DNA from 3 places in the Chromobacterium rhizoryzae genome. Region 2 is predicted to be linked to each of the others. Evidence: predicted binding sites of a transcription regulator. Region 2 holds the regulator's gene; each other region holds the start of a gene.

Evidence for each region. Region 2 encodes FNR, which switches genes on or off when oxygen is low (the NO sensors DNR and NnrR bind a similar motif). Its sites were predicted from a motif close to TTGATNNNNATCAA; they were not measured.
Region 1: the regulator FNR is predicted to act here: its motif matches at 4,246-4,259, upstream of JC616_RS14170 (quaternary amine ABC transporter ATP-binding protein).
Region 3: the regulator FNR is predicted to act here: its motif matches at 1,548-1,561, upstream of JC616_RS04795 (M61 family metallopeptidase).

What each region holds. Positions count from the first base shown of each region.
Region 1 is NZ_CP066126.1:3,169,818-3,180,412, forward strand. Features, by position in the region: gene JC616_RS14155 (choline ABC transporter substrate-binding protein) at 34-972, opposite strand; gene JC616_RS14160 (GlxA family transcriptional regulator) at 1,108-2,094, opposite strand; gene JC616_RS14165 (ABC transporter permease) at 2,213-3,076, opposite strand; gene JC616_RS14170 (quaternary amine ABC transporter ATP-binding protein) at 3,157-4,203, opposite strand; gene JC616_RS14175 (FAD-binding oxidoreductase) at 4,647-5,762, opposite strand; gene JC616_RS14180 (aromatic ring-hydroxylating oxygenase subunit alpha) at 5,755-7,041, opposite strand; gene JC616_RS14185 (electron transfer flavoprotein subunit beta) at 7,068-7,841, opposite strand; gene JC616_RS14190 (electron transfer flavoprotein subunit alpha/FixB family protein) at 7,838-8,935, opposite strand; gene JC616_RS14195 (DUF3483 domain-containing protein) at 8,932-10,595, opposite strand, start outside.
Region 2 is NZ_CP066126.1:4,049,761-4,060,355, reverse strand. Features, by position in the region: gene JC616_RS18425 (cytochrome d ubiquinol oxidase subunit II) at 1-465, shown strand, start outside; gene ugpQ (glycerophosphodiester phosphodiesterase) at 603-1,361, shown strand; gene JC616_RS18415 (substrate-binding periplasmic protein) at 1,348-2,052, opposite strand; gene JC616_RS18410 (methyl-accepting chemotaxis protein) at 2,059-4,071, opposite strand; gene JC616_RS18405 (alanine/glycine:cation symporter family protein) at 4,635-6,050, shown strand; gene hemN (oxygen-independent coproporphyrinogen III oxidase) at 6,118-7,524, opposite strand; gene fnr (fumarate/nitrate reduction transcriptional regulator Fnr) at 7,634-8,380, shown strand; gene JC616_RS18390 (DUF1853 family protein) at 8,440-9,363, opposite strand; gene JC616_RS18385 (RNA methyltransferase) at 9,353-10,132, opposite strand; gene JC616_RS18380 (inositol monophosphatase family protein) at 10,335-10,595, shown strand, end outside.
Region 3 is NZ_CP066126.1:1,061,482-1,072,076, forward strand. Features, by position in the region: gene ccoN (cytochrome-c oxidase, cbb3-type subunit I) at 1-1,163, opposite strand, end outside; gene JC616_RS04795 (M61 family metallopeptidase) at 1,636-3,414, shown strand; gene pepN (aminopeptidase N) at 3,497-6,121, shown strand; gene JC616_RS04805 (Hsp20/alpha crystallin family protein) at 6,202-6,633, opposite strand; gene JC616_RS04810 (SgrR family transcriptional regulator) at 6,751-8,421, opposite strand; gene JC616_RS04815 (MFS transporter) at 8,541-9,752, shown strand; gene JC616_RS04820 (alpha/beta fold hydrolase) at 10,139-10,595, shown strand, end outside.

The DNA of each region.
Region 1 (10,595 bases), 880 kb from region 2:
GCGATCAAACGCGCCACGATCGTAAACAGGTTCTCAGCGCGCCAGCGCCTGGCCGACGACGCTCAGCCCAGGCCGGCCGTCGAAGGTGTCCACTCCCGCCAGCCAGCTCGTCAGCACCGCCGGGTTCTTTTTCAAATACTCCCGCGCCGCCACCTCCGGCCTGATCTTGTCCATGATCGGCCCCATCACCCGGTTTTCCATATCGGTGCTGAAGCGCAGATTGCGCAGCAAGCGGCCGACATTGGCGCAACGCGCTTCGTAATCCGGCGGCAGCGCGGTGAAGACCCTGGCCGCGCCGAAATTGGGGCCGAACACCGCGTCGCCGCCGGACAGATAGCGCAGCTTGTGCCTGACGTTCATCGGGTGCGGCTCCCAGGCCAGGAACACCATCCATTTCTTCCGCCGCTCGGCGCGTTCCAGTTCGGCCAGCATGCCGGCCTCGCTGGACTCCACCAGCTTGAAGCCGCCCAAGCCGTACTGTTGCTTGCGGATCATGTCCTCGATCAGGCGGTTGCCGTCGTTGCCGGCTTCGATGCCGTAGATCTTGCCGTCCAGCTGCGCCTTGAAACGGGCGATGTCCTTGAAATCCCGCAGGCCGGCGGCGGCCACGTAGTCCGGCACCGCCAGCGTGTACTTGGCCCCGCTCAGATTGGGCTCGGTCAGCACCTTGATCTGGCCCGCTTTCAGATAGGGTTCGATCAACGGCGTCATCGACGGGCTCCAATACCCGAGGAACACGTCGATCTGCCGGCTCTTGAGCCCGGAGAAGGCGATGGGCACCGAGGCCATGGTCACGCTGGGGCGGTAGCCCAGGGCCTCCAACACCACGCTGGCCATGCCGGTGGTGGCCGCGATGTCGGTCCAGCCGACATCGGCGAAACGCACATTGCGGCAGGCGGCCGGCTCCCGTGCCGCCGCGCTGCCGGCGATGGCCAGCAGCAGCGCCGCGGACATTGCTTTGAATCGATTCATCCCTTCCTCCCGGGCAGCGATGATGGCGAAAGTCCGCCCGGCGGCCGCTGCCGCGCCGCCCATTAGGTTTCCAGCACCCGTTCAAGGTCTCGCGAGCCGGAACGAGACAAGGCGCGGCCGGCCTTGAACAGGCGTTCAGGCGATGGCCCCGGCCGCCACCAGGTATTGTTGCCGCTCGCGGCTGGGCGGGTAGCCGAACAGCCCGCGGTAGGACTTGGAAAAATGCGAGGAGGACAGAAAACCGCAGGCCACGGTGACTTCCATCACGCTCATATTGGTTTGCAGCAGCAGCTCGCGCGCCCGGCGCAGGCGGAGATCCAAATAGTATTGCGCCGGCGTGGTGCTCAGATAGCGCTTGAACAAGCGCTCCAGATGGCGCAGCGACACGCCCAGCTCCGCCGCCAGATGCTCCAGCGAGCGCGGGTTCTCGATATTGCTCTCCATCGACAAGGCGGCGTCCAGCAAGGCTTCGTGCCCGGTGCCGATGCGCGCCAGCAGCGGGATGTGCTGGCGGTCGCCGTCGTCGCGCAGCCGGTCCACGATGAATTGCACCGAGACGTCGGCCGCCAGGCTCTTGCCGCCCTTGTGGCGGATCAGATGGCACATGAAATCCAGCGGCGCGGTGCCGCCGCTACAGGTGAAGCGGTCCCGGTCCAGCACAAACAGGTCCGAGGTGAAGCGGGTGCGGGGGAATTCCTCGCTGATGGACAGCAGGTTTTCCCAATGGATGGCGCAACGGTAGCCGTTCAGCACCCCGGCCCGGGCCAGCGCGAAGGTGCCGGTGCAGATCGATCCCAGCGGCACGCCCTGGGCGGCGAAGCGGCGGATCAGCGCCTGCACCTTGTCGGTGGCCGCCTCGCGCACCTGGCAGCCGCCGCAGACGATGAGCATGTCGTACTGCTGCGGAGGGCCCGGCGCGGAGATCGGCGACAGGCTCAGGCCGTTGCTGGCGCTGACCGGCTCGCCGTCCGCCGACAGCAGGCTCCAGCGGTACAGCTTCTTGCGCGACAGGTAGTTGGCCATGCGCAAAGGCTCCACCGCGTTGGAGAACGCGATCATTGAAAACCGGTCCAGCAGCAAAAAGGCGATATGCGACAACGAGGCGATCTGTTGCGGTCCCATCACGACCTCCAATGTGTGCGTTGCGAGGATTGTTGTTCTGCTCCGAAGCGGTTCGCAGCCGGCCTTGAAAACCGTTGCGCAGGTATTGTTTCGTCCCTGGTTTCCTCCTGTTTCATCCTCAGCCGTCGGCCGCGGCGCCCGCTTCCGGCGCGCGGCCGAAGCTTTCGGTGATCCGGTCCAGGATGATGGCCAGCAGCACCACCGCCAGCCCGCTCTCGAAACCGAGGCCGACGTCCAGCCGCTGTATGCTGGCCAGGACATCGTTGCCCAGGCCGCCGGCCCCCACCATGGAGGCGATGATCACCATGGACAGCGCCATCATGATGGTCTGATTGACCCCGGCCATGATGGACGGCAGCGCGATGGGCAGCTGCACCTTGAACAGCAATTGCCAAGAGGTGCAGCCGAAGGCGTTGCCCGCCTCCACCAGCTCCCGGTTCACCTGGCGGATGCCCAGATTGGTCAAGCGCACCGCCGGCGGCACCGCGAACACTACCGTGGCCAGGATGCCCGGCACCCGCCCCAGTCCGAAGAACATTGCCGCGGGAATCAGATAAACGAAAGCCGGCATGGTCTGCATGAAGTCCAGCGCCGGCCGCACCAGGGCGTTGACCCAGCGCCAGCGTGCGCAGCAGATGCCCAGCGGCACCCCCAGCATCAGGCTGACGCAGGTGGCGGACAGGGTCAGCGCCAACGTGGCGACGGTCTGGCTCCAGAAGCCGGTGGCCCAGATCAGGCCCAGCGCCGCGCAGACGAAGACGGCGAACTTCCAGCCCAGCCGCCACAGGCCGACGCCGGCGAACACGCCGGCCAGCGCCCATGGCGGCACGCCCTGCAACAAGGCCTCCACCTGGGTGGCGAACCAGTCGATGCCGCCGCCGACGGCGTCGAAGGCGCCGGCGTTGTTTTCCAGCAGAAAATGGATGATCTGGTTGACCCAGCTGCCTATCGGCAGCGGGGATTGGGGACTGGTGTCGGCCATGCGGCGTGCTCCTCGTCTCGCCGGACGCGCTCAGGACGGCGAGAGCCACACGCCCCCGCGCCGGCGACGCCCGTTGGGGTTCAGTGGTGGGCGGCCGCGCTAGGGCGGTGCTGGGACAGCTTGTTGAGCACGCTGCTGGGGGTGATCACGCCCAGGCAGCGGCCGTCGTCGTCGCGCACCTGCAGCGGTTCGGCCTGCCCCTGGAGCCGCAACAGCACATCGGACAGGCTACAGGACGGCTCCACGTGCGGAGCGGCCGTCGCGCGCGGCGGCGGCGCGGCTTCGATCAGATCCTTGGCCTGCAGATAGCGCGAGGTGTCCACGCTCTTGAAGAAGTTGCGCACATAGTCGTCGGCCGGGCATTCGATGATTTCGCGCGGGCTGCCCACCTGTACCAGCCGGCCGCCCTCCATGATGGCGATGCGGCTGCCGATGCGCAGCGCCTCTTCCAGATCATGGGAGACGAAGACGATGGTGCGGCGCTGCTCGCGCTGCAATTGCAGCAGCAAGTCCTGCAGCTCGGCGCGCTTGAGCGGGTCCAGCGCCGAGAAGGCCTCGTCCATCAGCATCAGCGAGGGATTGACCGCCAGCGCGCGCACCAGACCCACCCGCTGCTGCATGCCGCCGGAGAGCTGATGCGGGTACTTGCCGGCGAAGGCGGCCAGCCCCACTTGCTCCAGCACTTCCCGCGCCCGCGCCTCGCGGGCCTTGCGCCCGAGGCCGGCCACTTCCAGGCCGAAGGCGGCGTTGTCCAGCACCGTGCGGTGCGGCATCAGCGCGAAGCTCTGGAACACCATGCTCATGTCGCGGCGGCGCAAGGCCACCAATTGCCTGGGTGACAGCCGGGTCAGGTCCTGGCCGTCCAGCAGGATCTGGCCGGCGCTGGGCTCCAGCAAGCGGTTGATCAGGCGGATCAGCGTGGATTTGCCGGAACCGGACAGGCCCATCAGCACGAAGATTTCGCCGGCGCGCACCGAGAACGACACGTCGTTGACGCCCACCACCGCCCCGGTGCGCCGAAACACTTCGTCCTTGCTCTCGCCGGCCCGCAGCAAGGACATCACTTCCGCCGGCTTGCCGCCGAACACCTTGTGGAGGTTTCTGACCTCGACCTTGATCGTTTGCATCCCGGCTCCCTTCGGCGCGGCCGCTGACAATTCGAAGAATGTTTAATGTAAATCAAGGTTCAAGATAGGAAGGAAGGGCTGGGCCAAGTAAGGGTATTCCGACAACAAGCCGTCCAAATCCGACATCCGCGCGCAAAACCGGCCGGCATAGGCCTGGCCGCCAAATCCAGCGCCGGCTTTCGTCTCCGGCCCGGCCGGCCGGTGTCGTAAAAAAACCGCAATCCGCCGCCGGCGGCAAAAACAAAAACGCCGGCCGCGGCCGGACAGGCGTGAAGGACGGGGAGGCGACGGACGCGCGCGCGGAAGCGGTCAAAGACGGCTGCGCTTCGTGAAGCGTTGTATGGTGAGTACCCGCTCAAAACACGCAATGCCGCTTGTACATGCCGCTTTTTCGCTCGTTTCCGCCTTGTTTCGCCCTGGCTCGCGAGACTTTGGACAGGCGCTCAGCGATCCACCACCAGATCGCTCAAGGGCAGGCTGCAGCAAGGCAGGAAATAGCCCTGCTCCACTTCGCGCGGCCGGATGCCGCCCTGGTGCCGCATGTCCACCCGGCCTTCCAGCAGACGGCTCTTGCAACTGCCGCACACGCCGCGGGTGCAGGAGGCCGGCAGGCGCATGCCCTTGGCCAGCGCCGCCGCCAGCACCGTCTGCCCCGGCGCCACCGATAAATCGTCCCCCGTTTTGGCGAAGCGCACATTGAAGCCGCGGCCCTCGACGCCGGGCTGCGGCGTCCGCACCGCCTCGTCCGGCGGCGCCGCGCTGAGTTCGGCGAAATTGAAGCTTTCCTCGTGATAGCGGCTCATGTCGAAACCGCACTGGCGCAGCAGCTCGCGCACCGCGGCCATATAGGGTGCGGGGCCGCAGCAGAACACCTGGCGCGCGTGCAGATCCGGCGCCATGCGCTCGATCAGCGTCCGGTCCAGCCGGCCGATCAGGCCGGCCCAATCCGGCTCTCCCGCCCGGTTTTCGCAAATCACCGCCTGGCTGAAAGTGGGGTGGATGCTGGCCAGCAGGCTCAATTCCTTGCGAAACACGATGTCGCGCGGCGAGCGCGCGCTGTGCACGAACAGGATGTCGGCGCCGGAGGCCAGATCGGTCAGCGCCCGGGTCATCGACATCAGCGGGGTGATGCCGCTGCCGGCGGACAGAAAGAGATAGGGCGAAGCGGCGTGGCGCGCATAGCTGAACTCGCCGGCCGGCCCCAACACCCGCAGCGCCATTTCCGGGCGCAGATGCTCGTGCAGCCAAGAGGAAACGACGCCGCCGGGAATGCGCTTGACGGTGATGGACACCCGGTCCGGCCGGGTGGGCGTGGACGACAGCGTGTAACAGCGGTTGACCGCGGCGCCGTCGATGTCCAGTTCCAGCGTGATGAACTGGCCGGGCAGATAAGGGAAGCGGCGCGGCGGCTCGGCGCGGAACACGAAGGTTTTGACATCGTGGGTTTCCTCCCGCGCCTGAACGCAGACGAGCAGGCTGTCCTCGCCGGCCCGCCACAGCGGCAGGTCGGCGGCTGACGGGAGATCATCCAATGGGCTGGCCGGCGGCGCGCTATTCATGGTCGCGCCGTTCCCGCTCCAGGCCGTCGCCCAGCCGCTGCGCGTACCAGTGGGTGAATTTCTCCACCAAGGCCTCGGTGTAGGGCGAATAAGGACCAGGCCGATAGGCGGAGCCGTTGATGCCGCGCTGCGACTCCTCCACCAGCCGGCGGTCCTGCTGATTGGTGGCTTTCCATACCCGGGTGAGGTTGTCCACCTCGTAGTCCACGCCCTCCTCCGCGTCCTTGCGCACCAGCCAGGTGGTGCGCACCAGCGTGCTTTCCGCCGACAGCGGCAAGGCGGTGAAGGTGACGATGTGGTCGGCCATGAAATGGTGCCAGGAGTTGGGCTGGGTCCAGAACGACAGGCCGCCGGACGCCGGGTCGCGCAGATCGCCCAGCAGCTTGCGACAGGCCGCGCCGGTGTCCACGGTCTGGGACTGGCCCTTGCGGTCCAGCGGCATGCGCATCGCGCGGAAGCCGGACACTTCGGACAGGCGCTCGATCTCGGCCGAGGGCAAGCCGCCGGCCTCCCAGCGCGCGTGGTGCTCGGCGACGACGCGCTGGTAATCGGCCAGCCCGGAGGCCTGCTCGGCCCGGGGCGCGAAGCCGTAGCTGTAGGCGTACAGCGAGACGGTCAGCTCCGGATGGTTGGCGGTGCAGTGATAGCACTCGCGGTTGTTCTCCATGGTCAGCTTCCAGTTGCCCGCCTCGACGATGTCCACCTGGGCCGCCACCTTGCAATCGTCGATGCGGTGCGGCGCGATATAGGGCGCCATCCGCGCCATCATCTCGTCGATGTCCTCCGGCGGCCGCTCGGCCAGGCAGATGAACAGCAGCCCTTCCAGATTTTTCAGCGCCACCGGCTTGAGGCTGTGATGCGAGGGGTCGAAGCCGTCCGCCATGTGATCGGCGAAGATCAGCCGGCCGGACAGATCGTAAGTCCATTGATGGTAGGGGCAGACCAGATTGCCCACCGAGCCCTGACGCTCGGCGCACAGCCGCGAGCCGCGGTGGCGGCAGACATTGTGAAAAGCGCGTATGGCCATGTCGTCGTCGCGCAGGATCAGGATGGGATCGCGCCCCAGCTCCACGGTCAGGTAGTCGCCCGGTTCGGGTATTTCCGCGCTGACGCCGACATAGATCCAGTGGCGGCGGAAGATGTATTCGAGATCAGCCTCGAACACCTGCGGCGAGCGGTAGAACGGCGCTTCCAGGCTGTGGCCGGGACGGCGGCGGGCCAGCAGTTCGCGCAGCGGGGCCGTCGTCGCTGCCGGGAAGGGAATGACGCTGTGGGACATGTCTCGCTCCTTTGATGGCGGGCGGCTCAAAAATCGACGAGCCGATGTTGACGCAGGTAATCCAGCACCGCTTGCGCTTTCTCGACGGAATCCCCCTGTTTTACGACGCGCCCCCCGGCGGTCGCGTCGTCGCCGGCAATCGCCCCCAGCAGGCGCTCCAGGCCGCTGCCGCGCTGCGCCGCCAGCGCCCGCGCGCGCCGCGCCGGCTCCAGCCTGGGCGCGGGCATGGGCTCCCCCGCCGCCGCGCGGCGCGTCACCACGCCGCATTGCAAGCCGGCCCAGGACCAGCGCGGCTCCGCGCCGTCCGGCTTGACGCTGGCCAACAGCGGCGCCTGGGCCGCCAGCCGTCGCCGCCGCCCCCTGGCCAGGCCTTGCAGCGCCCGCCATTCTCCGTCCTCCTCCGTCAAGGACAGCACGCCGGGCAAGAGCGGACGGTCCAGGCCTTCGGCCAATAGATAGGGCAGCAGCGCCGACGCCTCGCCGCCGCCGGAGCGTTCGCCGCACAGAATCAGTTCGAAATCGCCCAGCGCGGCGATCAGCGCCGGCGTCGGGTCGCTGTCCGCCGGCGGCTGCAGCACGGCGATGGCCGCCGCGCCCTGGGCCAGGTAGTCGGCCAGCGCCTCCTTGTCCGCGTCCCCTGCGTGCAAGACGACGAAGGCGCGGCCCAGCCGGCGCGCCAGCGCCAGCGCCGCCAGATCGCCCGGGCCGGCGCAGGGCCGCCCGCTGACCGGATGCGGCGCCGGGGCCACCAGCACCGCCGTTTTCGCCGCCGTTCCGGCGGAAAGCGCCGTCTCGCTCATGGTCCGATCTCCTTGTTCTCAAGCTCCAGCAAGGCCTGCAAGGCCTGAATGAAGGACTGGCAGTCGTCGATCACGCTCAGGTCCGCGCGCTTGACCATGGGCGCGGCCGCGTCCAGATTGACCGCGATCACATGGCGGCAGGCCTTGATGCCTTGCAGGTGCTGCACCGCGCCGGAAATGCCCAGCGCCAGATAGGCGCTGGCCTGCACGCTGCGGCCGGTGGCGCCCACTTGCTGGTCGCGGCGGAAACGCCCGTCGTCCACCGCCACCCGCGAGGCGCCCACCGCCGCGCCCATGGATTCCGCCAGCCGCAGGAAGGCCGGCACGTCGCTGACCCCGTTGCCGGCGGCCAGGATCAGGTCAGCTTCTTCCAGCGCCAGTTGCGAGGCCGGGCTGGCGACGCCGCCCAGGTCCCGCACCCGCTCCTCCGCCGCCTCCGGCGCGCAAGCCTGCCGCAGCCCGCGCCCGACGAAGGGCAGGCGGACGTCGGCCACCCCGCGCGCGAGCAAGAGCGCCTGGGCGCGCGGATGCACGCTGAAGCCCGCGCCCGGCCGGCGGCGGCGCACGCCGTCGGCGGCGATTTCCACCACATCGGTCAGCACCGACAGGCGCTCGCGGCAGGCGAAGCGCCGGCCCAGATCGGCGTCCTCGCCGCGGTCGGCGAACAGCACATGGCTCGGTTGCTCCCGCCGCCACAGCCGCCGCAACAAGGCCAGCTTGGCTTCCGGCGCAAAGCCCGGATCGGCCGGCGTCAAGACGCGGTCCAAGGCCAGTTCCGCCAGTTCGGCGTCGGCGCAGCCTTCCATGCCGAACAAGACCGCCAGCACCTCCTCGCGCGGGCCGGCCAGCAGGGCGGCGGCGGCGATGGCCTCGCGCGCCGCCTCGTCCAGCTGACCGCGCTCGGCGTGCGCCACCACCAACAGCCGTCCATCGAACGGTCCGGCGCTGCGCAGCGGCTTGAGCCTGGCCGCGCTCGCCGGCGGCGCGTCGCGCAGGCCGCCGTCCTCGCCCAGCACGATGCGCTTGAGCCCGCCCGGCGAACGCACCCAGGGCCGGCGCGGGTCCACCCGCGGCGCGGTCTGCTTCATCTTCATGCCTCCTCCTTCGCCAGCCGGCCTTGCGCCGCCGCGCGCCGCACATCGCCCCGCTCTTGCCCGGCCTCCGGGCCGGTCTCCAGACGCTCCGCCACCAGTTCCGCCAATTCCACCACCTCCGCCCGCGCGCCGCTGACGCCTTCCAGCATCGCGGTGCAGTTGGGGCAAGCCACCGCGACGCGGCCGGCGCCGGCGGCGCGGACGTCATCCATGCGCATGTCCGGAATCCGGCGCGGCCCGGGCACGTCGGTAAAGGCCGCCCCGCCGCCCCAGCCGCAGCAGCGAGCGTCGCGGCCGGAGCGGCTCATCTCCACCACCTGGATGCCGATGCCGGCCAGCACGCGGCGCGGCGCGCCGTAGCCCTCGTTGTAGCGGCCCAGATAACAGGGGTCGTGATAGCTCAGCGGCTCGGCCGAGTCGCGGGAGCGCACGCGGATCGCCCGCGTCTCCAGCAGTTGGTCCAGCAGCCGGCTGTGATGCCAGACTTCGTAATGTCCGCCCAGCGCCGGGTACTCATTGGCCAGGCAATGAAAAACATGCGGGTCCGGCGTGACGATGCGGGTGAAGCGATAGCGGCCCAGCGTGGCGATATTGGCCAGCGCCAGCCGCTGAAAACCCGCCTCGTCGCCCAGGCGGCGCGCCAGGTCGCCGCAGTCGCGCTCGGCTTCGCCCAGCGCCGCCACGCGCAGGCCGGCAGCCTTGAGCACGGTCAGCAGGGCGCGCAAGGCGCGCTGATAGCGCATGTCGAAAGCGCCCTCGCCCGCCAGCAACAGCCAATCGACGGACTCGCCCTCCCGCAGCAGCGTCAGGTCCAGGTCCGCCGCCCAGTGGTAGCGCGCGCGCAGCGGATGGCCGCCGACGGTGTCGGTATGGCGCAGATTGGCCAGCGCCGCCGCGCCCTTGCCCGGCAGTTCGCCCCGCGTCAGGGTCTGGTGCCGGCGCAGATCGATCACCGCGTCGACGTGCTCGATCAGCATCGGGCAGTTTTCCACGCAAGCGCGGCAGGTGGTGCAGGACCACAAGGTGTCCGCCGCCAACGCGCCGCCGACGATGTCCCGGTCCGCGCTCGCGGCCGCGGCCGCCGGCCGGCCCGGATGCGGGCTGCCGGCGTAGGCCGGACCGCCGCCGCCCATGGACGCCACCAGGTCCTGGATCAGACGCTTGGGATTGAGCGGCTGGCCGGCGGCGAAGGCCGGACAGGCGGCTTCGCATTTGCCGCATTGCACGCAGGCGTCGAAGGACAGCAGCCGGTTCCAGGCGAAATCGGCCGCCCGCGCCACGCCCAACTCGCCGGCGGCCAGGTTCAAGGGCTTCAGATCGGCGGACTTGCCGGCGAAGCGCTCGGCGCGCGGATGGAAGGCCAGGTGCAGCAAACCGGCCACCGCGTGCTTCATCGGCCGGCCCAGGCCTATGCCCAGGGCCAGCTCCGCGCCGCCCAAGGCCAGCAGCGACAACGCGACGGCGGCCAGCCCTTGCCCGGCGGCGCTCAGCCAGACCTCGCCGCCGGCCAGCGCCGCCACCAGCAGCGCGCCCAGCGCGAAACAGGCCAGCCGCGCCGGCAGCCGCTGCCATTCTCCCAACGACAGCCGGGCCGGCGGCGCGCGGCGACGCGCGCGCATCAAGGCCGCGCCGATCAGCATCAGAACGGCCGACGCCGCCA
Region 2 (10,595 bases):
GCGGTGGCCTGGGCGCGGCGCAGCCTGGCCGGCGCCGGCCTGTCGGTGCTGCTGGTGTCGGCGGCCACGCCGCTGGCCAGCAGCCATATCGCCGCCAAGTGGTTCGCCTTGCCGGAGTTCCTGTTGTTGCTGCCGCTGCCCTTGGGTTGCATCGTGTTGTTCGCCACCTTGTGGGTGATCCTGCCGCGGCTGGCGGTGCGCCAGGCGGCAGGCAACGACAATTGGTGCTGGGCGCCGTTCGCCTGCACCGTCGGCATCGTGCTGTTGTCGTTCTGGGGATTGACCTATAGCGTGTTCCCTGAGGTGGTGATCGGTCGGTTGAACATCTGGCAGGCGGCCAGCGACACCGCGGCGCTGTGGGTGATCTTCTGGGGCGCGGCGGTGGTGCTGCCGGTGATTCTGCTGTACACCGCCTTTGTCTATCGGGTGTTCCACGGCAAGGCCAATGCGCTGACTTACCAATAAGCTTGCGATTTCCGTCCTTGACGAAGCCGCCTTTGCCGAGCAGAGGCGGCTTTTGCCATACTGGAAGCGCGTCATCCGCCTGCAATCCGCGTCGGCGACAATGACGCCTTTTGTCCGAGGTCCGCAAGGAAGCGCCCATGTCCCAGTCCACGTCCGGCCGGCAATGGCCTTATCCCCGCTTCATCGCCCATCGCGGCGGCGGCGTCCTGGCGCCGGAGAACACTCTGGCGGGATTTCGCGAAGGTCTGCGCTACGGCTACCGCGGCGCGGAATGCGATGTGAAGCTGTCCGCGGACAATGTTTGCTTCCTGCTGCACGACGACACGGTGGAGCGCACCAGCAACGGCCGCGGCGCGGCGGCGGCGATGAGCATGGCGCAATTGGCGCGGCTGGACGCCGGCGGCTGGAAGGGCGCGGCTTTTGCCGGCGAGCCGATGCCGACGCTGGACAATGTCGCCGCTTATTGCCTTGCGCACGGCATCGCCTTGAACATCGAGATCAAACCCTGCCCGGGACGGGAGGCGGACACCGGCGCGGCGGTGGCGGCGGAAGCCGCGCGGCTATGGGTCGGCGCCGCGCAGCCGCCCTTGCTGTCGTCTTTTTCCGACGAGGCGCTGCGCGCCGCGCGCGATGCCGCGCCGTGTCTGCCGCGCGCCTGGCTGGTGGAGCAGGCGCCGGCGGACTGGGAGGCGCGTTTGCGCGAGCTGGCTTGTATTGCGCTGCACTGTGATCACCAGAGCTTGAACGCTGAGCTGAGCGCCGAGATCAAGCGAGCCGGCTTTCAATTGCTGTGCTATACGGTGAACCGGCCGGTCGACGCCGAGCGCTTGCTGGCCTGGGGCGTGGACAGCGTCTGCACGGATCGCTTGGATTTGCTGCGGCCTATTTCAGATTGAAAGCCTTGAAGCTCCCGTCCGCCTTCATCGTCAGGATGGCGTGGTTCAGCCGTTGCATGGCGTCGTCGCTCAATTGAGGATGGCAGGCGAAATAGATGTCCGTCTCATTCACCACCAGGGCGACGCGCGGCGTCGCCATTTTCATTTTGTCGGCCATGCCCTGTATGCCCACATCCAGCGTGGCCAGCAAGTCGATGCGGCCCAATTGCAGTTTGCGCAGGCTGGTTTCCAAGTCCGCGCTTTCGTCCAGCGCCCAGCCCTGTTGTCTTAGCCGGCTGGCCACGGCGGTGCCGCGCACGGCGCCGATGTGGAATTGCCGGGCCTGCTCCGCCTTGCCGAAGCGGCGGGTCTCGTCTTGACGCGCCAGCAGCACCAGCCGCAGGCGGATGATGGGCTCGCTCCAGCGGAACAGCGCCTCGCGTTCGGGAAAGCGGGCGGCGGTCAGGCAGGTGTCCGGGGTGTGCCGGACCAGCAGCACCGCGCGGGCGGTGGGGTAGGGCGCGAACTTGAACGGCAGGCCGGCGCGTTGCGACAGCGCGCGCATCAGGTCGATGGTGGCGCCGGAGACGCGTTGCTGATCGGCTGACACTTCGATGATGGGAGGCTGAGGGCTGACCAGTATGGTCAGCCCGGCCGCCGCGGCCGGCGCCGGGGCCAGCGCCGCGATCCCCAGCCACAGCAGGCGCCGCATCGCGGCCTAGACGCTGAAGCGGCCGGCGAGCTGGCCCAGCCGCTGCGACACCGACTGCAGTTCGCCGGCGGTCTGCGCGCTGGCTTCGACGGCGCTGGCGTTGGTTTCCGACATCCGCGCCACGCTCTCCACGTTTTGCGCCAGGGACTGGCTGGCGCTGCTCTGTTCCTTCAGCCCCTGAGTGATTTGATGGATGCTGTCCAGCACCTGGTCCACGCATTGGCGGATGGAGGCGATGCTGGCGCCGGCGTTGCGGGTGTTTTCCTGGCCTTGCATGATGGCGCTCATGCCGGTTTGCATATTGGCGATGGCCTGCTGCGAGGTGCGCTGGATGTCGGAGACGATGGTGCTGATCTCGGTGGTGGATTGCGCGGTGCGTTCCGCCAGCTTGCGCACCTCGTCGGCCACCACGGCGAAGCCGCGGCCTTGTTCGCCGGCGCGCGCGGCTTCAATGGCGGCGTTCAGCGCCAGCAGATTGGTTTGGTCGGCGACATCGCGGATCACATCGACGATGCTGGCGATGGACTCCGATTGCTGGCCCAGCGCGCCTATGGTTTCCGAGGCCGAGGACACGTCGCGCACGATGCTGTCCATGCTGGCGCTGGCGTCGTGGATGATGGCGTTGCCCTCGCTGGATTGGCTGACCGCGGCGCGCGAGAGTTGATTGGCTTGTTCCGATTGCTCGGCGCTGACCATCAGGCTGGTGCTCAACTGTTCGATCGCCGCCGCCATGCTGGCCGCCGCCTGAGTTTGCTTGGTGCTGCTGTGGGACACGTTCTGGGCGCTTTGCGCCATCTGGTCGGCGGCCGAATTGACTTCGCGCGAGGTGTCCAGCAACTGGGTCACGGTGTCGCGCAATTGGTCGCGCATCTGGCCGATGGAGGCGAGCAAGCTGCTACGGTCCTGTTCGCGCAACTGGATGCGGGTGCCCAGCTGGCCGGCGGCCAATTGCTCGACCACGCTTTGAACGTAGAAAGGCTCGCCGCCCAGTTGCAGGGTGATGGACAGATAGAGCTGGTGGAACAGGAAGCTGGCCAGCAGCATGGCGGCCAGGCCGATGCCGATGTAGAAATTGCGCTGGGCCTGCATCCGTTCGATGCGGGCTTGCAGCAGCGTGTCCAGATTGTTCAGCGTCACGTCGCCGAAGCGGGCGCCGATCTCGGCGTTTTTCGCCGCCATGCCGCTCACCGCCAAGGCCGCGCCGGTTTGGCCGGCGATGGCCTTGTCTATGGCCGCGCCCTGGCCTTGATGAAACGCGGCCAAGGCCTGGGATTCGGCGTTCAGCGCGGTCTTCAGCGCCGGATTGTAGGCCAGCGCCTTGGCCAGATCGCCATTCAAGCCGTCCAGCGCGCCGTTGATCAGCGGGCGCAGTTCCACCAGGCGGTCGCGTTCCGCCGGCGTCAGCGCCTGGCCGGCTTCCGGTTTGGCGGCCCAGGCCAGCGCTTCGCCGATGTAGTTGCTCAGCGAGGGCAGCTTGGCGGTGGCGGCGTCCATCAGGTAATAGCTGTCGATGTCCGGGTCCAGCGTCAGATTGGAATTGTCGCTGGCGGCGCCGAGCAGGGCGTTGAGTTTGTCCGCGGTGCTGTCGAAGCTGGCGATCACTTGCGGCGGCGGCGCTGCGCCTATCCGCGACAGCGTGCCTCGCGCGGCGCTGGCGGTTTTCCAGGCCTCGTCGGTTTGCAGGATGGCGCCGTATTGTTCATGGGCGCTTTGCAGCCGGTTCCAGCCTTGCTCCAACTGCGCCTGCGCCGCCGGCAGCGCCGCCTTGGCGGCGGCCTCGCCCTGCGCCGCTCGCACGGCCAGATCCTGAGCTTGTTCCAGCGCGCCCAGCAGGTGATGCAGCGGCTGGATGTAGGACACGCCGACTCTTTCTTTTTGCGAAAAGTCGATATTGTCCTGATTGGTTCGATACAGACCGTACACCATATAGAGTAAGGCGACGGCAAAGACCGCGCCGATCAGCGCAAAGCGGCTGGGGTAGCTCAAGCGCTGCATCAGCCTTACCACGGGCGTTGTCATGATTTCGCTCCTGACTGTGGCGGCGACGCCCGCAATGTGAACGTCTACCGCGCCAGTTCCAGAATAGGCAATTTTCACGGACTGCGATTGCCGCATGAAATGCGATGGCTGGGCTGAAGCGTCGCGTATCAGTTCATTGCGGGCGGGAGCATGAGCTTTGCCTTGTCTGGCGTATGAAGGCAACCGGCCATAATGCTTAAGTCATCAAAAATGACTTTTGATTGTTTTGTGCTTGGATAAATAGGCCGCTCTCTGGACGGGATCAATGACAAAGGCGTTCCCGGGCGCGACGGAAAGCCGGCTGGCGCGGCTTTGGCCGATGGCGTCCGGCATTGCCAGCAATCACTCTATTTTGCTAAATTCGCCGGGTTTCGCATCAAAACAGTCTGACGAAGCGGTGTCCCGAAGCAGGCGGCCTGACGGCCGCGGGGAGCCGTCTCGTCAAGACCGCAACCCTCGAGCCCGGCGCCAAGATCGGGACGGGGTCAATCTTCCAGTCTGAAATCCTTCCGGCGCGCGTCGCCCATTTCCAGATTGCCACGCTCAGAGCTTTAAGAGGATCCATGGACTTGCTTCATTCGTTTATCAATGCCGCCAATGATGTGATTTGGGGCAAGATGCTGATCGGTCTGTTGTTGGCCGTCGGCTTGTATTTCTCGTTGCGTTCCGGCCTGTTGCAGCTGAGGCTGTTCGCGCGCGGCTGGCGCGAAATGATGGGCGGCCGCGGCGGCCATCGCAGCAAGGACGATATTTCGCCGTTCCAGGCTTTCGCCACCGGCCTCGCCAGCCGGGTGGGCACCGGCAATATCGCCGGCGTGGCCATCGCCATTGCCGCCGGCGGCCCCGGCGCGGTGTTCTGGATGTGGCTGACCGCCATGCTGGGCATGGCCAGCGCTTTCGCCGAATCGACTTTGGCGCAGCTGTTCAAGACCAATCACCATGACGACACCTTCCGCGGCGGCCCGGCCTACTACATCCAGAAAGGCCTGGGGCAACGCTGGCTGGGCGTGATCTTCGCCCTGTGTCTGATCCTGGCCTTCGGCCTGGTGTTCAACGCGGTGCAGGCCAACTCCATCGTGGCGGCCACCGAGGGCGCCTGGGGCTGGAACCGCTATATGGTGGGCATCGCCCTGGTGGTGATGACTGCCCCCATCATTTTTGGCGGCGTGCGCTCGGTGGCGCGGGTGGCCGAGTGGCTGGTGCCGGTGATGGCGGCCATTTATCTGCTGATGACCTTCTATGTCTTGGCGGCGCACGCGGCCGAGCTGCCGGGTTTGATCGTGTTGATCGTCAAGAGCGCCTTCGGTCTGGAGCAGGCGGCGGGCGGCTTTGCCGGCTATGCGGTGAGCCAGGCGATGATGCTGGGCATCAAGCGCGGCCTGTTCTCCAATGAGGCGGGCATGGGCTCCGCCCCCAACGCGGCGGCGACGGCGACTTCGCGTCACCCGGCGAGTCAGGGCGCGATCCAGATGTTCGGCGTCTTCATCGACACCATGGTGATCTGTACCGCCACCGCCGCCATCATTCTGCTGTCCGGCGTGTATGACCAGGGTTTGAGCGGCGTGGCGCTGACGCAGAAGGCGATCGAATCGCAGTTCGGCCCGATAGGCGCGTCCTTCCTAGCGGTGGCGATGTTCCTGTTCGCTTTTTCCACCATCATCGGCAATTACGCTTACGCCGAGGGCAATGTCGAATTCATCCGCAGCAATAAGGGGATCTTGCTGGCCTTCCGTCTGATCGTGCTGGCGATGGTGATGTTCGGCGCGGTGGCCAGCCTGCCGCTGGTGTGGGATATGGCCGACTTCGCCATGGGCCTGATGGCGCTGATCAATCTGGTGGCCATCGTGCTGCTGTCGCGTTATTTCTTCATCGTGCTGAAGGATTACGAGCGTCAGCTGAAGCGGGGCGAGTCCACCCCGGTGTTCAAGGTGGCGGATTACCCGGAACTGGCCGCCAAGGTGGAAAAAGACATCTGGTAAGCCTGCGTCCGGCTCCAACGATAAACAGCCCGCGTCCAGACGCGGGCTGTTTTGTTGCTAGCCCCGTTCAAATGGTCTTGGAGTAGCGCGCCTGGGTGCGGCGCTCTCGCAGATGCCGGTCGAAGATCATCGCGATATTGCGGATCAGGAAGCGGCCCTTGGGCTCCACCATGATGAAGTCGCCGTCGAAGGACAGCAGGCCCAGTTGCTGGTATTCGCGGATCTGCGGCAGTTCTTCGGCGAAGTACTCGGCGAAGTTGATGCCGTGGATCTCTTCCAGCGCCTCCACCGACAGCGAGAAGCGACACATCAGGCCCTGGATGATGCTGCGGCGCAGGATGTCGTCATTGTCCAGCGTCAGCCCGCGCAACACCGGCAGATGGCCGCTGTCCAGCGCCGCGTAATAACTGTCCAAGTCCTTGGCGCTCTGGCTGTAACAGGGGCCGATCTTGCCGATGGAGGACACGCCAAGACCGATCATGTCGCAGTCCGCATGGGTGGAGTAACCCTGGAAATTGCGTTGCAGCCGGCCCTGGCGCAGGGCGGAGGCCAGTTCGTCGTCCGGCTTGGCGAAGTGATCCATGCCGATGAAGACATAGCCGGCGTCGGCCAGGCGCTGCACCGAGTCCTGCAGGATGTCCAGCTTGGTTTCCGGCGAGGGCAGATCGGCCTCGTTGATGCGCCGCTGCGGCATGAACACGGTGGGCAGGTGGGCGTAGTTGTACAGCGCCAGCCGGTCCGGCCCGATGGCGATCACCTTGTCCAGCGTGCGGCGCACCGATTCCCGGGTCTGCAGCGGCAGGCCGTAGATCAGATCGACGCTGACGGACTTGAAGCCGGCGTCGCGCGCGGCCTGGATCACCTCCAGTGTTTCCTCTTCGGACTGCACCCGGTTCACCGCCTGCTGCACCGCCGGTTCAAAGTCCTGAATCCCGACGCTGATGCGGTTGAAGCCGAGTTCGGCCAGTTTGAAGATTGTCGCCGCGCTGACTTTGCGCGGGTCTATTTCTATGGAATACTCCCCCTCCTTCAAGAACTCGAAATGAGTCTTGAGCAAGGTCATCAATCGTTCCAGTTGCGCGTCGGACAAGAAAGTGGGGGTGCCGCCGCCGAAATGCAGCTGTATCACTTGCTCGCGGCGGCCCAGACAGGAGGCGATCATGCGGACCTCCTTCTCCAGGTAGTCCAGGTACAAGTCCGCTTTGCCGCTGTCCTTGGTGATGATCTTGTTGCAACCGCAGTAGTAGCAGATAGTGTTGCAAAAAGGTATATGAGCGTACAATGATAAAGGTTTCCGGTTGGCGCCGATGCTGCGCTGCCGTAGCCAGTGGATGTAGTCTCTTTCGGCAAAACCCGGCGTAAAGCGATCCGCTGTCGGGTATGACGTATATCTAGGACCTGTCCCGTCGAGGCGCTCAATCAGCGCGCGGTCGAATTCAAAATGGGCAGGAGAAAATGGGTGGGTGGTCTTCATGTCGTATTTGGATGGCAAAACCTCTGGTGGACTGGTAAATTTGCGGAAATCCTGCGAATTTCGCTTTGATAAGGGTCAAGCTTCATCGCAAGCTTGTACTAAACATGCCATGTCCGATCAGAACCATATCTCTTTGCATAACCTGAAGGTCTCCTGCTCCAACTGCAGCCTGAAGGAACTTTGTCTACCTGTGGGGCTTAACCGCGAGGAGCTGACCCAGCTCGACGCGGTGATCCGCCAAAGCCGCCGTTTGAAGCGCGGCGAGTACTTGTTCCGCAGCGGCGAAGGCTTCCGTTCGCTGTTCGCGGTGCGCACCGGCTTCTTCAAGACCAGCGTCGCCAGCCAGGACGGCCGCGAGCAGGTCACAGGCTTCCATATGTCCGGCGAACTGATGGGCCTGGACGGCATTTCCGCCAATGTGCACGGCTGCGACGCCATCGCGCTGGAGGACAGCGAGGTGTGCGAGCTGCCGTTCAGCCGCATGGAGAGCCTGGGCCGCGAAATTCCCACCCTGCAGCACCATTTCTACCGTCTGATGAGCCGCGAGATCGTTCGCGATCAGAATGTAATGTTGTTATTGGGCAACATGAAGGCGGAAGAGCGCCTGGCCGCCTTCCTGCTCAATCTGTCGCAGCGTCTGTCCACCCGCGGCTTCGCCGCCAACGACTTCATCCTGCGCATGAGCCGCGAGGAAATCGGCAGCTTCCTCGGCCTGAAGCTGGAAACCGTCAGCCGCACGCTGTCCAAGTTCCAGCAGCAAGGCTGGATCACCGTCGATCACAAGCACATCCAACTGGTGATGGTGGACGAATTGAAGGCGCTGATTTCCGGCTGCGCTCACGCCAACGGACATTGATTCCGCCGCGCGGGCGGACAGATGGAAAACGCAAGGCAAGCCCTCGGGCTTGCCTTTTTTCATGGGGCCGGCGCGCAGTCCGCGATTTGCAGCAGCAGCCGCGACAGCGGCGCTTCCTGAGGCCAGCCCGGCGGCACGGCGAAGCCGCGGGCCACTTCATGCCAGTCGCCGTCGGGGCCGGGTTGCAGTTCGGCCAGTAGCTGCGGCGCCTCGGCCTGTTCCAGGCGCGCGCGCAGTTCCGCCGCGTCGGCGGTGTGTTCCCGTGAGCGGCGCGCCGGCGCCAGCCAACTGAGCCTGGGCAGCCAGGCCCAGCGCGAATCCGCATTCAACGCCGGCCAGTCGCCGCGCAGCGGCCAGTATTGCCCGTACAGCGGCTGGGCGCCGGGCGGCGCTTCCGGCGCGGTGTCGCGGGCGTGGAAGAGCCAGCCGCTGAGCCGGGCGCCGACCGCGCAGCCCTCAAAGCCCGCCGGAAGCGTCGCTTGCGCCGCCGGGTGGCGGGACAGGCGCAGCTGGGTTTGCAGTTTATGGGCTTTCAGCGCCCAGGCGTCGCGCAGGCTGGGGCCGGTCAAGGTGTCCGCGCTGCGGCCCAGTTGCAGATAGAACTTGCTGGCGGCTTCCAGATGCAGCGGTTGGCCGTCTAGGCGCAGCAGGAAGTCGAACTCGCCGACGGTGCGGCCGTCCGGCGCGCGCACCGGCAGATTGCTGGCCACCAGTTCGATGTGCGGCGCCAGCCGGAACCAGAAGGACAGCAGCCGTTCCGCGTAATGGCCCAGACGGCGGGTGGGCTGGCGCGCCAGCCAGTGCTGAAGTTCGGCAGGATCGGCGTCCAGCGTTTGCAGCAAGGCCGGGCCGTCGGCCCCCAGCAGCCGCTGCGGCGGGATGTCCGCGCCGCTGCGCCAGGGAGAGGGCGCGGAGAGCAGAAAAGCCAGATCGCGCACCGCCGGGTGCGCGTAGGGCAGGGTGAACGGCGGCTTATTCGCCATCCTGTCCGGGCGCGTCGCGGCGGACTTCGCCGTCGGCGGCGCGCTGCACCTGTTTGAGGAAGCCGCGCAGGATGTCGATTTCCTCGCGCAGCAGGCCGGAGCGGTTGAACAGGGTGCGCATCCGGCGCATCATCCGTTCGCTGTTGCGGCGGCGGAAATAGCCTATCTTGTCCATGGTCTGTTCCAGGTGGCCGCAGAAGCCCTCCACCTCGCCCAGCGCCGCCGCGTCGCTGTCTGCGCGCAGATAGTCGACGTCCACGCCGGTGTGGCTGAACAGTTCGTAAGTCATCACCTGCACCGCCATCGCCAGATTCAGCGAGAAGTAGTCCGGGTTGCCGGGGATGGTCACCAGGCGGTTGCATTGTTCGACTTCTTCAATGGACAGGCCGAAGGTCTCGTTGCCGAACACCAGGGCCACCTGTTCGCCGGCGCGGGCGCGCGCCACCAGTTCCGGCGTGGTCTGGCGCGGGGTGGACAGCGGGGTGGTCAGCTCGCGACGGCGGCTGGTCAGCGCGCAGGCGATGGTGACGTCTTGCAAGGCCTCGGCCAGGCTGGACACCACGGTGGCCTGCTCCAGAAGATCCACCGCGCCGGAGGCCAGCGTATTGGCCTCGTCGCTGGGAAACACTTTGGGTTCAACCAGATACAGCCGGCTCAGGCCCATGGTTTTCATCGCCCGGGCGGCGGAGCCGATATTGCCCGGATGGTTGGGGCGGGCCAACACGATGCGAATGTTTTTCAGAAAATCAGGTACTTGGGGTTTATTCATCAGCAGTTTCACATTAAAATAGCCGGCTTATCGAAAGCCCGCGCGCCGTTTTGCGCGCAAGGCCAGCGTTTGCCGGATTGGGCAGGCGTGCGGCCTTGCCCGATTGCGCCGGGTTTTTCTTGTTCCTTAACCCAGATTGTTACTAGCAGACGTCGCGTCATGTGGCGGACGTCTGTCATGGTTGAAAGTGTAGAGGCCGTCAATGCATCCGATGCTCAATGTCGCGGTGAAAGCCGCTCGCCGCGCCGGCAGTGTCATCCAGCGCGCGTCGCTGAATCTCGACGCGGTGCGCGTAGAGCGCAAGAAACACAATGACTTCGTGACCGAAGTGGACCGCGCCGCGGAAGAGTCCATCATCGCTTCCATTCTGGAAGCTTATCCCAAGCACGCGATTCTAGCAGAAGAGTCCGGCGCGAAAGGCATCGGTTCGTCGGAATACGAGTGGATCATCGATCCGATCGAC
Region 3 (10,595 bases), 2.3 Mb from region 2:
CCGACGGTGGCGAGCCAGAAATGGGCTTCAACCAGCTTCAGGCTGAACATGGATTCGCGGCCGAACAGGCGCGGAATCAGGTAGTACATGGAACCGATGGTGATGAAGCCCACCCAGCCCAGCGCGCCGGAGTGCACATGGCCGATGGTCCAGTCGGTGTAGTGGGACAAGGCGTTGACGGTCTTGATCGACATCATCGGGCCTTCGAAGGTGGACATGCCGTAGAAGGACAGCGAGACCACCAGGAATTTCAACACCGGATCGGTGCGCAGCTTATGCCAGGCGCCGGACAGCGTCATGATGCCGTTGATCATGCCGCCCCAGCTCGGAGCCAGCAGCACCAGGGAGAACACCATGCCTACGGACTGGGTCCAGTCAGGCAGGCTGGTGTAATGCAGGTGGTGAGGACCGGCCCACATATAGGTGAAGATCAGCGCCCAGAAGTGCACCACGGACAGGCGGTAGGAGTAAACCGGACGGCCGGCCTGTTTCGGGATGAAGTAGTACATCATGCCCAGGAAGGCGGCGGTCAGGAAGAAGCCCACGGCGTTGTGGCCGTACCACCATTGCACCATGGCGTCCACGGCGCCGGAGTAGGCGGAGTAGGATTTCCACAGCGACACCGGCACGAAGGCGGAGTTGACGATGTGCAGCAGGGCCACGGCCAGGATGAAGGCGCCGTAGAACCAGTTGGCCACGTAGATGTGCTTGACCTTGCGGATGGCGATGGTGCCGAAGAAAACGATGGCGTAAACAACCCAGATCACCGCGATCAGCAGTTTGATCGGCCATTCCAGCTCGGCGTATTCCTTGCTGGTGGTCAGGCCCAGCGGCAAGGTGATGGCGGCCAGCACGATCACCAGCTGCCAGCCCCAGAAGGTGAAGGCGGCGAGCTTGTCGGAGATCAGCCGGACGTTACAGGTACGCTGCACCACGTAATAGGAGGTGGCGAACAGGCCGCAACCGCCAAAGGCGAAGATGACCGCATTGGTGTGCAGAGGACGCAGGCGGCCAAAGTGGAACCAGGGGCCGAAGTTCAATTCGGGCCACACCAGTTGGGCCGCAATGATGACGCCCACCAACATACCGACAATGCCCCACACGACGGTCATGATGGCAAATTGGCGCACCACCTTATAGTTATAAGTGGATTGCGTTTCCATTTAGGGTTTTCTCCAAGGTTGCTAACTCAGAACGTGACATATCTAATCGGCGGCTTGAAGTCCGGGAAACTGTCCCCATCTGTACCGATGTGACTGTATCCAGACGATGCCGCAGGGAAAACGACTTTTATTAAAATCAAGCGCTTGACCCAGATCGCAGCGGTACTGATGTCTGTATTAGCAGTTCATCCCGTATTGCGACAGCGCAATTTCCCCATTTAGTTAACCCGGCATTCTAAATCAATTACCCATATCGGGCCAGTTTGGACGGCCGGGGGATGTCGCTTTCCCATTTGTCTTTATTTATGTCTCAAGCGAGCGTGACAGTTCTTGCAAATACTGTTGCTACTGACCGAGATTGTATTGTCTGGCGGCCCAGCCTTCTTGACCTGGATCAAGATGTCATAAAACGCAGCGTTTACCCGCGGCAAGTGCTAAAATCAGAAGGTTTTGCAACGATTGCAGGCAGATCATGACCGTTTCCGTCCGCTACACCCTATGTCCGAGCGCCCCGGAGGCGCATCTTTTCGAGGTCGTCCTGACCGTTTCCCGGCCCGCCAAGAATGGCCAGATTTTCTCATTGCCGGCGTGGATTCCCGGCAGTTACATGATCCGGGAGTTCTCCAAACATATTGTGGAAATTCGCGCGGAATCCGCGGGAAAAGCGGTGCGGCTGGTCCAGCTGACAAAAAACAGTTGGCAAGCCGCGCCAGTCAAGGGCTCGTTGGTTCTACGCTATAAAGTTTATGCGTTTGATCTGTCGGTGCGCGGCGCTTATCTGGACGCGCAGCGCGGCTTCTATAACGGCAGCAGCGTTTTCCTGGCGGCGGACGGCTACGAGAACGAGGCTTGCGAGGTGGAGATCCTGCCGCCGGAAGGCAAGGCCTACGCCGATTGGAAGGTGGCGACCAGCTTGCCGGCGCGCGGCGCGGACAAGAAAACCGGCTTCGGCGGCTATCAGGCCGCCTCTTACGACGAGTTGATCGACCACCCGGTGGAACTGGGCGCTTTCGAACGCGTCAGCTTCAAAGCCTGCGGCGTGCCGCACGAATTCGTCGTCTCCGGCCGCTTCCGCGCCGACCTCAAGCGCCTGGCGCGCGACGCCAAGAAAATCTGCGAATACCAGATCAAGCTGTTCGGCGAGCCGGCGCCCTTCGAGCGCTACGTGTTCATGCTTTTCGTCGGCAAGGACATCTACGGCGGCCTGGAGCATCGCGCCTCCACCGCGCTGGTGGCCAACCGCGACGACTTGCCGCAGCAGGGCGTCGAGGAGATCGGCGACGGCTATCTGAAGCTGCTGGGCCTGATCAGCCACGAATATTTCCACAGCTGGAACGTCAAGCGGATGAAGCCGGCGGCGTTCACGCCCTACGATCTGAACCAGGAAGGCTATACCCGTCTGCTGTGGGCCTTCGAGGGCATCACCTCCTATTACGACGACTTGAGCCTGGTGCGTTGCGGCCTGATAGACGAGAAGCGCTATCTGGGCCTGCTGGCGGAAACCATCAGCGGCGTCGAGCGCGGCGCCGGCCGCTTGAAGCAGACGCTGGAGCAATCCAGCTTCGAAGCGTGGACCAAGTACTATCGACAAGACGAAAACAGCCCCAACAGCATCGTCAGCTATTACACCAAGGGCGCGCTGGCCGCGCTGGCGCTGGACCTGACCATACGCCGCGACAGCCAGGGCCGTCAGTCGCTGGACGACGTGATGCGCGCGCTGTGGCGCAAATGGCTGGACGACGGCAAGGGCCTGGCCGAGGACGAGTGGGAAAGCCAGGCGCAGGCCGTCACCGGCCTGGACCTCAAGGCCTTTTTCGATCGCGCGCTGCGCGGCGTTGAGTCCCTGCCGCTGGCCGAACTGTTGGCGGCCCAGGGCGTGGAGCTGCGCTTCGAGCCGGCGGCCAACGCCGGCGACCGCGGCGGCCTGGCGTTGAGCGGCAAGCCTGCGCCGGCCAGCCTGGGGGTCAAGGCCGTGGCCGAGGCCCAGGGCGTGCGCGTGCTCAATGTCTACGACGGCGGCGCGGCGCAAGGCGCCGGCCTGTCCGGCGGCGACGTGATCGTGGCCATAGACAAGCTCAAGGCCGTGGACCTGGACAAGGCGCTGGCGCGCTACCAGCCCGGCGATAAGCTGAAACTGCACTGGTTCCGCCGCGACGAACTGATCAGCGCGCAAGTGGAATTGCAAGCCGCTCCTGCCGACGCCTGCCGCCTGCTGTTGCAGGACGGCGGCGCGCAGTGGCTGCGCCGCTAATATTCATCGGGTCGGCGCCGCTGCCCGGCGTCGTCCCCCTCCAGCCAAGACCGGCGCAGCCGGCATCGAAGGAGACGTAGACATGGCTCAACAGCCGCAAGTCAAGTACCGCAACGACTACGCAGCCCCCGCTTTTCTGATCGACCGCGTCGATCTGAGCTTCGACATTGAAGACGACGCCACCCGCGTGCACGCGCGTCTGGTGGTGACCCGCAACGACAAGGCCGTGCGCCAGGACGATCTGGTGCTGGACGGCAGCGCCGCATTGGTGGCGGTGACGCTGGACGGCGAACGCCTGGGCGAAGGCGGCTACGCGCTGGCCGACGATCAACTGACCGTGCGCGGCGTGCCGGACAGCTTCATCCTGGAAGTGGAAACCGAGATCGATCCGGCGGCCAACACCAGTCTGATGGGCTTGTACGCGTCCAACGGCAATCTGTTCACCCAATGCGAGCCGGAAGGCTTCCGCAAAATCACCTATTACCTGGACCGTCCCGACGTGATGGCAAAGTTCACCACCACCATCATGGCGGACAAGCATAAATTCCCGGTGCTGCTCTCCAACGGCAACAAGGTGGGCGAGGGCATGGTGGACAAGAAGCGTCACTGGGTGAAGTGGGTGGACCCGTACAAGAAGCCGTCTTATCTGTTCGCCTTGGTGGCCGGCAAGCTGACGGCGCTGAAGGACAAGTTCGTCACCATGCGCGGCCGTGAAGTGGCGCTGGAGATCTGGACCGAACCGGCCGATCAGGACAAGACCCAGCACGCGATGGAGTCCCTGAAGCACTCGATGAAGTGGGACGAGCAGCGCTTCGGCCTGGAATACGATCTGGACATCTATATGATCGTCGCCGTCGGCGACTTCAATATGGGCGCGATGGAGAACAAGGGCCTCAACGTCTTCAACACCAAGTACGTGCTGGCACGCAAGGACACCGCCACCGACGCCGACTTCCAGGGCGTGGAGCGGGTGATCGGCCATGAATACTTCCACAACTGGACCGGCAACCGCGTCACCTGCCGCGACTGGTTCCAGCTGTCGCTGAAGGAAGGCCTGACCGTGTTCCGCGACCAGGAGTTCGGCGCCGACATGAGCAGCCGCGCGGTCAAGCGCATCGAGGACGTCAAGGGCCTGCGCGCTCATCAGTTCCCGGAGGACGCGGGCCCCACCTCCCATCCCATCCGCCCGGACAGCTATATCGAGATGAATAATTTCTACACCATGACGGTGTATGAAAAAGGCGCGGAAGTGGTGCGCATGTATCACACCTTGCTGGGCGAAGCCGGCTTCCGCAAGGGCATGGATCTGTATTTCAAACGCCATGACGGCCAGGCGGTGACCTGCGACGACTTCCGCGCGGCGATGGCCGACGCCAACGACGTGGACCTGGGTCAGTTCGGCCTGTGGTACAGCCAGGCCGGCACCCCGGTGCTCAGCGTCAGCGGCCGTTACGACAGCGTGGCGCGCAGCTACACCCTGAACGTGCGCCAATCCTGCCCGGCCACCCCGGGCCAGGAGCAGAAGCAGCCCTTCCACATCCCGCTGGCCCTGGGTCTGGTGGGCGCGGACGGCGCCGACCTGCCGCTGCGGATGGAAGGCGAGGCCGAGGCGCAGGGCGGCACCCGGGTGCTGGACGTCAAGGCGGCGGAGCAGAGCTTCACCTTCGTCGACGTGCCGGCTGAGCCGGTGCCTTCGCTGCTGCGCGGCTTCTCCGCGCCGGTGAAGCTGGATTTCGATTGGCGCGACGACCAACTGGCTTTCCTGATGGCCAACGACAGCGACAGCTTCAGCCGCTGGGAGGCCGGCCAGACCTTGGCCGAGCGCCTGTTCAAGCAGCTGTTGACGACGCTGGCCGCCGGCGGCGAGCTGAAGTTGCCGGAAACCTTCGTCTCCGCCTTCCGCGCGGTGCTCAAGGACCATGTCGCCGATCCGGCGTTCAAGGCCTTGATGCTGGCTCTGCCTTCCGAGGCGGAAATCCTGGAGATGGTGGAGGCGGCCGATCCGGCGAGCATCCATCAGGTGCGCGATTTCGTGCTGGACGAGCTGGCGCAGGCGCTGCGCGGCGAGTGGCGCGAGGCGTACGAGCTGAGCCAGACCCGCGATTACAAGCCGCAGGACGCCGGTAAGCGCGATCTGAAGAACCGCGCGCTGGCCATGCTGAACCGCCTGGACGACGCCTGGCCGGCGGAGGCCGCCTCCAAGCAGTGCCAGGAGGCGGACAATATGACCGACCAGATGGGCGCGATGCTGGCCTTGCGCGATCGCGACGGCGCCGAGCGCGACGATTGCTTCACCGCCTTCGCCGCCCGCTGGCAGGGCGACGCGCTGGTGATGGACAAGTTCTTCATGCTGGTGGCCAGCAGCCAACTGCCGGGCACGCTGGAGCATGTGCAGGCGGCGATGCAGCATCCGGCCTTCACCTTGAAGAACCCCAATAAGGCGCGCGCGCTGATCGGCACCTTCGGCGCCAATATGGCCTTGTTCCACGCCGCCGACGGCAGCGGCTATCGCTTCCTCGCCGATCAGGTGCTGGCGCTGGACGCGATCAATCCGCAGGTGGCCAGCCGCATCGTCAACGCCTTCCGCCGACTGAAGAAGCTGGAGCCGGCGCGTCAGGCGCTGATGCGCGAGCAGTTGCAGCGCCTGGCCGGGCAAACGCTGTCCAAGGACGTGTACGAGATCGTGTCCAAGATTTTGGAAGCCTGAGTCGTCTCGCGCCGCTCAACACAAAGCCCCGGTTTCAAACCGGGGCTTTTTTCATGGCGGCTTGGGTTGCCCGGCGCGGCTTATTCTACGCGCAGCCGTTGCCCGCCCTGTCCGCCTTGTTTCTTCGGCAGCGTCAGGCTGAGCACGCCGTTTTCATACTTGGCGCTGGCCGCGTTGCGTTCGATCTCGGCCGGCAGCTGGAAGCTGCGCGACACCGCGCCGTAAAACCGCTCGGTGCGCAGCGGGCGTTCGTCCTTGCGCTCGCTGTCCGTCTGACGCACTTCCGCCTTGATGGTGACCAGCGGGCCGTCCACTTCCACATGGATATCCTCCTTGCCGACGCCGGGGATTTCCGCGTGAACGGTGAACAGGGTTTCGGATTCCCTCACGTCGATCTTGATCTGGCTGGGCAGGGGATCGCCGTGCAGCGGCTTGATGAAAAAGCCGGGGCTGAAGTCGCGGAACAGTTCGTCAAACAGGCTAACATTGCCGCGGGAAGGCAGGATGTTCATCTCACTCTCCTTTTAGATCAATGGATTAGGTGTAAAACGGGCCCTGTTGTCGATATAGGGACGCCGCGCGGATTCTCAAGCCCCGGCGCGGGCGGAATGTGGCGGGACGCGCGCGTATCAGTCCGATTGGACAGGTCTCAGCCACAGGCCGGCGAAATCGGTCCAGCCGTTTTCGCTCATTTGCAGGCCGGCCAGCTGGGGACTGGCCTGATGGCCCTGGCGCTCATGCGATAGCGGCAGCACCCAGCCCTCGGCGCACAGCCAGTCGCCGATGGCGGCGTAACCGGCCATCCGCTGTTGGGTGTCCGGCTGGCGCTGGATGTCCTGCAATTGCGCGTTCAGCCGCGCCTGCGCCGCCGCGCCCAGGCCGCGCTGCAACGGTTGCCGGGTGCCCAGCCATTCGTGGCAGCTGTAGTCGCGATCGTCGTGCAAGACCTCGCTGCACAACATCAGATCGGCCTGCCGCCACCAGTCCTGATCGTGAAAAAAGGCGCGCCGGCTGAGGGCGTGGATCTCCAGGTCGATGGACAGGGCGGCCAGGCGCTGGCGGATGGCGGCGGCCAGCGGCGGAAAGCAGGGCAGGTCGTAATGGAACAGGCGCAGGCGGGGGCGGTCCAGCCGGGGGCGGCGCTCGGCTCGCGGCAAGGGATGTCGCCAGCCCGGCAGCAGGCCGGCCGCCGGCGTCTGCAGAACGTCGTTGGCCTGGACCAACGCGGGCTCGGCCAGCCAGCGCATCAGCGGAGCGCGCTCGCTATCCGGCAAGGCCGGGTTCAGCAGCAAATAGGTGCAGGCCGATTGCAGCGTGCCGTTGGCGTCGTCGTTGGCGTAATCCAGGCGCAGGTGGAAGTCCTGGCCGTCGTCGCCGGAGGGAATGAACCAGAGCTCGATCTCGTCCAGCAGCGCCCGCTCGCGGTAATGGGCGGCGAAGGCGGCCAGGCTCAGCCGCTGCTCGCTGTGGCGCAGCGCCCGGAACGGACCGCTGCCCACCGGCAGGCGTTCGAAGTCGGCGCCGCGCCGCAAGGGGACGATGGAGCTGTTGGCGGTGGCCAGCCGCTGCGGCCATAGAAAATCTCCGTCGTCCAAGCGGCAGCTGAAGGACAGCGGATCGTGGACCTCGACCGCGCTCAGGTGGCGGTATTGCCGCTGATAAGGATTGTCGGATTCGCGCAGTCGCAGCAGGCTGGCGGCCGCGGCGTCGGCCTGCAAGGGCGAGCCGTCGTGGAATTGCAGGCCGGGGCGCAGCCAGAAGCGCCAGCGCCTGGCCGCGGCGTCGCTTTCCCAGTGATGGGCCAGGCCGCCCTGCAGGCTTTGCAGCGCGCGGTCGAAACGGCATAGCCGGTCGAATATCTGCCGGACCAGATGGGATTCCAGCCGGCCGCTGACGGTGACCGGGTCCAGGCTCAGCGGCGCATGCGGTATCGGGATGCGCAGGCAGCGGCCTTGCGCGGCGCTGCCCAGGTATTGCGGCAGCGCGCTCAGCAATTGTTCGCGCCGCTGCGGCGGCAATTGGGCGAAGGCCTGCTCCAGCTTGCCGTCGCGCAGCAAGCGCTGCAGACGCTGCCATTCCAGCTGTTCCGGCGGGCAGAGCAGGCTTAGCCGCGATTTGCGGCCGCGCCCCCGGCCCGGCTCCCAGGCCAGCCAGCCGCGCTCGCGCATCTTGGCCAGCTGCAGCCGGGCGTTGCGCTCGCTGCAGTCCCACAGCGCGCACAGCTCGGCCAGCCCCGGCTGGGCGGGCTGCCGGCCGGCGTAGGCCTGGTGCAGCGCCTGATATTGTCGTTCCAGCTTCATGCTCGTTTCCGGTTGAGGGCTAGGCTAAAAGCGGAAGCAATTTGTTTGGTTCGCATCCATTTTTACATTCCGCTTTTAGCAGGATACTGGGGGCACTTCCTGTTTGCATAGGCCTTGGCATGATTGGCGAAAAAGAAATCCAGGTGCGTTGGCTGCTGGCCGGCTCCTGGTTGTTGACGATGAGCCGGGCGGTGATCGCGCCGCTGCTGGTGCTGACCCTGGGGCGGCAACTGAGCTTGAGCGGCGAGCAGACCGGCCTGCTGCTGGGCGGCGTCTTGCTGCTGTCCGCCTTGATGGGCTTGTACGGCGGCCATTTGCTGGATCGTTGGCCGCGGCGGCCGGTGCTGCTGGGCGCCGCGGCCTTGATCGCGTTGAACTATCTGGTGCTGCCGCTGAGCCAGCAGCTGTGGTGGAGCGCGCTGGCGCTGGCGCTCAGCGAGATCGGCCAGGCGGTGCACAGCATCGCGATCAAGGCCATGATCAGCGATTTGCTGCCGCCGGAGCGGCGCGGCAAGGCCTTTTCCCTGCGTTACACCCTGGCCAACGTCGGCTGGGCGCTGGGGCCCTTGCTGTGCAGCCTGCTGTTGGCTTGGGACGGGAACTGGCCGTTCTGGTGCGCGATCGCGCTGGCCGCGGCCGGCGGAGCGGCGACGCCGCGCGGCCCTTGCGCGCCCAGCCGGGAGGCCGGCGCGCCTGCGCCGGGCTTTCTGGCGACGCTGGGCCGTTTGCGGCAAGACCGGGTGCTGGTCTTGTTCACCCTGAGTTGCGCCTTGGCCAACCTGGTGTACGCGCGTTTTTCCAGCTATCTGCCCCTGTATCTGATGCAGAGCTTGCCGGAGGCCGAGGTGCTGCGCTGGATGTCGGCGCTGATCAGCTGCAACGCGGTCGGCGTGATCTTGCTGCAATACCCGCTGGGCCGGCGGATAGGCGACGCCGGCTTGATGAAGGCCATCGGCGCCGGCTTTCTGCTGCTGGGGCTGGGCACCTTGGGCTTGGGCTGGGTCCCCGGCGGGCTGCTGGGCATGTGCGCGGCGATGCTGGTGTTCACCGTAGGCGAGATCGTGCTGGTGCCGGCCGAATACCTGTACATAGACGCGATCGCGCCGGAGGACTGCAAGGGCGTCTACTACGGCGCGCAGAATCTGGCCAGTCTGGGCGGAGCGCTGGGGCCGATGCTGGCCGGCTGGATGCTGGCCCGCGCGTCCGGCGGGACTTTATTCGCGGCGATGGCGAGCTTGTGCGCGCTGGCCTGGTGGCTGGCGCTGCGCGGCGAGGCCTTGCGGCAGGCCCGGGGCGGCGGCGTGTGGCAGGCTTCGGCCTTGAAGACCTGAGAACCTGTTCAAAGTCTGCTGCGCTTCGGCGATACGGCGTTAAAAACAAGCTCAAAATGCTCATGTACCACTTGTACACTCCGCTTTTTCGCTCGTTTTCGCCTTGTCTCGCCCTTGCTCGCGAGACTTTGAACAGGCTCTGAGAACTTGTTTACGATCTGCTACGCGTCGGCGATACGGCGTTGAAAACGTCTTCAGAATGCTCATTACCACCCGTACATTCCGCTTCTTCAGCCGTGTCCGCCTTGTCTCGCTCTGGCTCGATAGACTTTGAACAGGTTCTGACGCAGGGCGGGCTTTCTCTTTGGCGGCTTTTTTGTCATGATCAAGCGCTTGTTTGAATTGTCGCGCAGACGACGAAGCAGACGCCGATACGAGGAGAAGGCATGGAAAAGCGCCAGCAGGACCGCTTTGTCGCGGTGGGCGGCGAGCAGCTGTATCTGAAACGCATTTATTGCCGCGAGGACGGCCCGCCGGTGCTGTTGTTGCACGGGGTGATGGCCAACGGCCGCACTTTTTACAGCGATTCCGGCCGAGGGCTGGCTCATTACCTGGCCGAGGCCGGCTACGATGTGTTCGTCGCCGATCTGCGCGGCCGCGGCCGCAGTCTGCCCAAGATCAGCCGCGCCTCGCGCCACGGGCAGACCGAGACCATCTGCGAGGATTTGCCGGCGCTGCATCGCCACATCCGCGAACTCAAGAACGGCGCGCCGCTGCATTGGATGGCTCATTCCTGGGGCGGCGTGCACATGTCCAGCTGCCTTATCCGCTTTCCCGAGCTGGCTGAGCAAGTGGCCAGCCTGGTTTACTTCGGCAGCAAGCGCAGCGTGCGGGTGCGCAATC